Regions from separate parts of the Sphingobacterium sp. GQ94 genome, predicted to be linked through region 3. Evidence: riboswitches for the same ligand, from Rfam matches in the RefSeq annotation. Region 3 holds a riboswitch; each other region holds the start of a gene.
The links. A riboswitch is a leader RNA that binds a small molecule or an ion and turns the genes downstream of it on or off. The one in region 3 is predicted to bind S-adenosylmethionine.
Positions count from the first base shown of each region.

Region 1: linked by a shared signal. The riboswitch ahead of AC6CHH_RS08230 (O-acetylhomoserine aminocarboxypropyltransferase/cysteine synthase family protein) and the one ahead of AC6CHH_RS12355 (methylenetetrahydrofolate reductase) in region 3 are both predicted to bind S-adenosylmethionine.
Region 2: linked by a shared signal. The riboswitch ahead of AC6CHH_RS13550 (5-oxoprolinase) and the one ahead of AC6CHH_RS12355 (methylenetetrahydrofolate reductase) in region 3 are both predicted to bind S-adenosylmethionine.

Region 1 is NZ_JCAXEC010000007.1:6,502-8,773, reverse strand. Features, by position in the region: gene AC6CHH_RS08230 (O-acetylhomoserine aminocarboxypropyltransferase/cysteine synthase family protein) at 1-1,097, opposite strand, end outside; SAM riboswitch class I at 1,339-1,452, opposite strand; gene AC6CHH_RS08225 (hypothetical protein) at 1,628-2,056, opposite strand; gene dapA (4-hydroxy-tetrahydrodipicolinate synthase) at 2,117-2,272, opposite strand, start outside.
Region 2 is NZ_JCAXEC010000016.1:22,451-24,722, forward strand. Features, by position in the region: gene rpoN (RNA polymerase factor sigma-54) at 1-622, shown strand, start outside; SAM-I-IV-variant riboswitch at 656-751, shown strand; gene AC6CHH_RS13550 (5-oxoprolinase) at 812-1,072, shown strand; gene AC6CHH_RS13555 (DUF2891 domain-containing protein) at 1,076-2,188, opposite strand.
Region 3 is NZ_JCAXEC010000013.1:64,344-66,615, reverse strand. Features, by position in the region: gene AC6CHH_RS12355 (methylenetetrahydrofolate reductase) at 109-1,065, opposite strand; SAM riboswitch class I at 1,113-1,211, opposite strand; gene rimM (ribosome maturation factor RimM) at 1,320-1,850, opposite strand; gene AC6CHH_RS12345 (30S ribosomal protein S16) at 1,974-2,272, opposite strand, start outside.

The DNA of each region.
Region 1 (2,272 bases), on a different contig from region 3:
ATAAATTCATTTGCTTTGTTTACACCTCCCTTGATTGTGAACGACAAAACTGCACCATATCCATTTTTTAGATATTTCTGCGCGTTTTGATGACAAGGGTGATTTTTTAAACCTGGATAACTTACATGTTCAACTTGTGCGTGTGAATCTAGCCATTGGGCGATTTCTAAAGTGTTATCAACATGTCTTTGAACACGGAGTGATAAAGTTTCTAAACCTTGTACCAATAAAAAAGAATTAAATGGAGATAGGGCAGGACCAAAATCTCTTAAACCCTCCACTCGGGCACGAATAGCAAATTGAATGTTCCCAAATGGGCCATTTACTCCGAAAACATCAGAAAATACTAAACCATGATAACCCTCAGATGGTTCGGAGAATTGTTTAAATTTTCCATTACCCCAGTTATAATTCCCTCCATCAATAATTACCCCACCAATACTAGTGCCATGTCCACCTATCCATTTGGTCGCAGATTCCACGACAACATTAGCGCCATGTTCCAATGGTTTAAACAAATATCCGCCAGCTCCAAAAGTATTATCGACAATTAAAGGAAGGTCATGTTTTTTGGCCACTGCTGCAATACGTTCAAAATCTGGAATTTGGTAACTTGGATTACCTATTGTCTCGGCATAAATCGCTTTTGTGTTTTCATCAATTAATTCCTCAATCTTATCCACCTCTAGATCACCGGCAAATCGTGCTTCGATTCCTAACCGTTTGAAAGAGACTTTAAATTGATTATACGAACCTCCGTATAGATTCGCGCTCGTGATAAAGTTATCTCCTGATTCTAGTATATTGGTTATTGCTAGAAATTGAGCAGCTTGACCTGAAGCTACAGCTACAGCAGCAACACCACCTTCTAACGCTGCAATACGTTTCTCGAAAACATCCGTAGTAGGATTCATTATTCGAGTGTAGATGTTTCCGAATTCTTTTAAAGCAAACAAATTTGCTCCGTGCTCCGCATTTTCAAATACAAATGATGTGGTTTGATATATAGGTAAGGCTCTGGAACCAGTTGCCGGATCTACTACCTGGCCAGCGTGAACTTGTAATGTTTCGAATTTTAGATTTTTATTATCAGCCATTTTTTTAGATTTTTAAATTATAAATTATGTAATTACCCTTTCATTTTTCTTTTATTGATTGTCATAAAAACTGTACGTCTTACGTTCATTTTTTTATTATAAATAAGCAGTACAATAATGACTAATGCATTAACTGAAAAATTTCAGTGCAGAAAATTAAGATACGATTTGTAATGTTGTTAGGTTTCCCAACAATACATGATAAATTAGAGCTTGCAAAATTTGATGTCATAGTCTATTTCATTTATATGCTCCTTAGCAATATTGCTTTGGACAGGATTTGGCACCTTTTCAATCCATATTGAAGGTTGCCAGTGGGTCATAGAGCCAGTCTCTCGCCACTTCTTTATAAATCAAGACCACTCAATGAGGAGGTTTTGATTAGTGCACTATTCTCATAGCACGTTGCAAATATAATGTTAGGATTTTATATTTGCAATTTTTTTTGAATATTCAAAGTCAAAAAAAACTTTTGATTTTAAATTATTTTAAAACTTTGAATATATAAGGTGTACAAATTGTTTTCTTATCTAAAAGGAAGTTGTTTTTTCCTCTCTCATTTGAATAATCTTATCGACAACATATCTGGTATTTCCTCTCCAAGGAAGAACTCCATGATATTCTTTATAATGTAAGTCAAATATTTTACCACTATTTAATTCCAATATGTGAAAAACGGAATCATTTTGGATTGAAAATTCAAATTCATTGCTAGAGAGGCCTGTGCCACTTTTTGGGCTTCTAATGCCTTCTTGAATCAATTTACCTTCAAAGGTTTTAAATAAATTACCTTTTTTAACAGCATAATTTAAGACTCCTGATTTTACACCCTCACCAAAAACAAAATAGTAATTGAAATACACAAATCCTGCAAAGGCCAAGAATACAATCAACAATAGCCAACTGATAACTTTTTTGAATACTGATCGATTTGAGGATGAAAGTTTTGATGTTTCCATGATTTTTGGATTAATAATTTTCAAGTACTTAAACAAATAAGATACCTAAAAATATAAAAATTATCCTAACAACAATATTTCTTTTTCTATTTCTAATTTTGTTTTCGCGGAAATTTGAACCAAAGGTAGTCGAACAAAATCTTGACCAAAACCTTTTTGTTGTAAAATGTATTTTACGCCACATGGATTTCCATCAACGAAACATAGTTCCGTTAT
Region 2 (2,272 bases), on a different contig from region 3:
CAATAATGACAGCGTTCTTCATCTAACTTTAAATGGGCGGAATGCACCCGAATTAAGAGTTTCTAGATCTTATCAAGAAATGTTCGAGCATTATGAAAAAACGGAAAAAAACGACAAAAAAATGCGTGAGGCCGTTCAATTTGTCAAACAAAAACTTGATTCAGCAAAATGGTTTATTGACGCAATCAAACAACGCCAGCAAACACTTTTAAAAACCATGAATGCAATAATGGAGTATCAATACGATTATTTCCTTACCGGAGATGACAGAATGTTAAGACCTATGATACTTAAAGATATTGCAGACAAAATCGAGATGGACATTTCCACCGTATCTAGGGTTGCTAATTCAAAATATGTACAAACAGAATTTGGGACTTTTTTGCTAAAGTCTTTTTTCTCTGAAGCAATTCAAACCGAATCAGGAGAAGAGGTATCTAATAAAGAGGTAAAGAAAATATTAGAAGAATGCATTAACAATGAAGATAAAAGGAAACCCCTAGCAGATGAAAAACTGACTGATATTCTAAAAGAAAAGGGCTACTCCATCGCAAGAAGAACCGTAGCAAAATATAGGGAAGCTATGAATATTCCGGTAGCGAGGTTGCGAAAAGAATTGTAAAATTTGGATTTTTAATTTTAATCTACTAGTTTTGTAGAGTATTCAGAATTGCTTAAGAGCAATACCAACCGAGTGACGTCACCGCGGTGGTAAATCAATACGGGTCTCATACCAAAATAAAACGTTTTTATACGGTTAAATCACCCCAATCTGAGTGCAATAATGATTAAACACTTAAACATTCATTGTATGTCAAACAAAAATCATCTACAACAACATTTACTTGAGAAATTCCTTAAGTATTCCAATAATGAGCTCGTTATCTTAAACAATGAACTCGTTAATTCAAATTGGGGTTCAAATAAATCAATATTTCGGACAGCATTGATTAGTACACTCTCTAAACGCGGTGTAGATCTTTCGGCAATTTTATCAACCGAAGATGGATTCACCCAGATTCATCAGGTTCCTGTAAAGCTTGAGGAAAATAAGCTCATTCCTTTATGTTAATACTTAACGATAATTTGCCTCATTAACAGACAAAGCATATAGCGAGAAGGTGCCTAACCAGTGAGTTCCCATGTAATCATCTTGTTGATTCAGGTTCCCTATAGAATATTTAAAATGTGCATTAGCAATGTTTTTTAAATGGTCTAAAGCAGGGTCAATTGAGGATATACCCCAAAGACAAGCAGATCGACTATAATTTAAACCATCTAGGTGAACCAATTTACCATCTGCCCTATCTTTCACTATCGCCGGATCCAATGTAAAATTTTCATCAAAAAGATTCGGCATAAATCCTTTTAACCAAACCATATAATCAGACTTGTTCATAATCCTACTCATCAATAAGGCCTCCTCTAAGCAAGGGGATAAAAAATCATATCCGCTTGGTTCATAAGCCAAATTGCAATTACTATCCGCTTCAAAAAACCGCAGGGAATTTTCGTGAATAGCGTCAATGAATGATTGGTCAGCTACCTGGTTTGCATAATCCAATGAGAGTGTCAGACTAAATGCAGTATTATCATGCTGACCAGACCTAATGGGGTAAACCAGTTTAGGAAGGTATTCTTTATAACGTTCTACGAGTAGATTAACCAATGGCTGCAATGTTGCCTCCCATCGTTTTGCATCTTGGTCTTCCCATACATGAAGCTCTTGTTGCAATTTAAATAACCAAGCCCAGCCATAGGTTCTCTCAAAGCCTAAGTTGTTCTTATCTTCAAAAAAAGCCTGTTCAATAGCAACATTTTCGCTTGTGATATGCTCATTTAATATCGCTCTAACTTTTCCGTCTATGTCAAGCTCAGGAAATTGTTTCATGAGTTTTATGATTGACCAGTAACCGTGAACAGAAGAATGCCAATCAAAACAGCCATAAAACAATGGTCTAAGATCTTTTGGTCTCTTTAAGTCATCACTACTCCCTAAAACCTGGCCTAATTTATTTGGGTATTCTATTTCCAAACAGTGCGTTGGAAGTGCAAAAATTTGTTTAGCCAATGTTGAAGTCAATACAATGTTCTCTTTAACAAAGTTTTCTTGTTTTATTTTTTTTTGACCACAGGAAATGAAAAGTAGGACAAAAAACATACATGAAGAATAACTAATTTTAATCATCCGAATAAATTTGGCAATGTATTTGAACTAATATGGATATTAGAATTAGTAAAAATAGTATTTAAAACATAAATAAACCAAATC
Region 3 (2,272 bases):
CAATAGGAAAAAAAAAGTTATTGTAAGCGTATTAAGAAATAAATTTAATTAAAAAAAGGCAAGATATGTATCTTGCCTTTTCGTTAGTTGGTCTAGCAGAACGCTTAATTAAACCAATTTTTGTACAATTTTCTTGGTCGGTCCAGGATTACTCATGGTGTAAAAATGTAAAACAGGAGCGCCAAATTCGATCAATTCCTTGCATTGATTCACAAGCCATTCTTCCCCTACCTGACGTACATCCGCATTCGTCTTACAGCCAGCGACGGCATCACTTAAATCTTCCGGAATGTCCAGATGAAATATGCGGGGCAGAGTAATAAGTTGATTTTTAGAGGTAAGCGGTTTCAAACCAGGAATAATAGGTACATGAATATCGTTCTCACGGCATTTATTCACAAACTCTTTATATTTTTCCACATTAAAAAACATCTGAGTAACGATAAACTCCGCGCCCATTTCTACTTTTTTCTTAAGCCACTTAAAGTCAGTATTGAAGTTTGGAGCTTCAAAATGTTTCTCGGGATAGCCAGCGACACCAATACAAAAATTCGTTTTTTCAGATATGGTGATATCTTCGTGCAAATACTGTCCTTTATTCATATCAACAACCTGCTCCAGAAGTTCGGTTGCGTAAGCATGGCCACCCTGAGTGGGGATAAAATCCGCATCGCCTTTTCGAGCGTCTCCTCGAAGAACCAATACATTATCAATTCCTAAAAAGTTTAAGTCAATCAACGCATTTTCAGTCTCTTCCTTCGTAAAACCTCCACAAATTAAATGAGGAACCGCATCCACCTTATATTTACTCATAATCGCTGCGCAAATAGCTACCGTTCCCGGACGTTTGCGATAGGATACTCGTTCCAATAAACCGCTGGCATGTTGTTTATAGAGGTAATCCTCCCGATGATAGGTCACATCAATAAATGGTGGATTAAATTCCATTAACTCATCCATGGATTGGAAAATACTTTGAATTCCTTGCCCTTTAGCCGGTGGTAATAATTCAAAAGAATACAAGGTTTTTCCCTTTGCGTTTTTAATGTGATCTACAATTTTCATAAAACAAGATTAGGCCTTAGAGAAAACACAGTGGATACCGGTTTTTAAGCTTATCTTTCCCATACGGGGTAGAATGTAGCACCTTGAACTGGGTCAGGTTGCTAAGGCTTCAGCGGGTCTATTCCCTCTGCCTTTCTCTATAAGCGAGGGCTAATATCGTTAAACTAAGCTTAAACTCAAAATGAATTAATAAAAAAGGTAAAGATTGCCTCAAAAACAGTGTTCTAAAGGCCAAAAACAGCTTGCAAAAAATACTAATCGATAGTTAAATACACATCAATTAATCCCTCAGGCAATGTTAATACAATGATTTTTTCCTCAGGATCAATCCCGAGGATTAAATCCTCATTTAACGGAAAAAGAACCTGTTGGTCATTGATCATAACTGTAGCGATGAACTGCTGAGGCATTTCTTGAACAGCTATGATTTCCCCAAGTTCTCCTTTTTTTTCATCTAGGGCCGTATACCCAACCAAATCCGTGTAGCGAAAATCATCCGGGTCCCGCTCAGGCATTTTATCATTGGGCAGATATACTTTCTTTCGAACCAAACTCTGAGCTTTATCGATATGGTCAACATCCTCAAAGTTTACATATGCTGTACTGTTATTGTGCAGCTTTAGCTGTTCAACAAAATAAGGAACCAACTTCTTATTCACTTCAAGGAATACAACATCAAAATCTAAAGCAGCGTAATCTTCAAATTCAAAAAAGAGCTGAAGTTCTCCCTTAAGTCCTCGTGTTTTACTGATGTATCCTATGTAAAAACTTTGTTCTGTAGTCATCTTTATTACTTAATTAACAAAAATAATCAATTCAATCCACACAGCTCCTACCGACATGCAAAGAAATAAAAAAGCCGATTCATTTAACTGAACCGGCCATTTTGAATACTTTATGAAAGAAGATTATCCTTCAGTTTCTTCAGTGTTTTCAGTTGCCTGATCTGCAGGTGCTTCCTCAGCTACCTCTTCTTCTGCAACTGGAGCATTTTTCGCTGCAATAGCTGCTCCTCTGTCTTCTTTTTTCTTAGCCTCAGCTGCTAGTGCAGCTTTTTTTAGCTCATCGTTAGATTTTGCTAAGCCAGATTTTTTACCTTCGATTTCAGATTCTTTACCCTGAACCCAAGTTGCAAAAAGCTCTTCAGATTTAGCGTCATCAAAAGCTCCTTTTTTCACACCACCTTGTAAATGTTTTTTGTATAAAA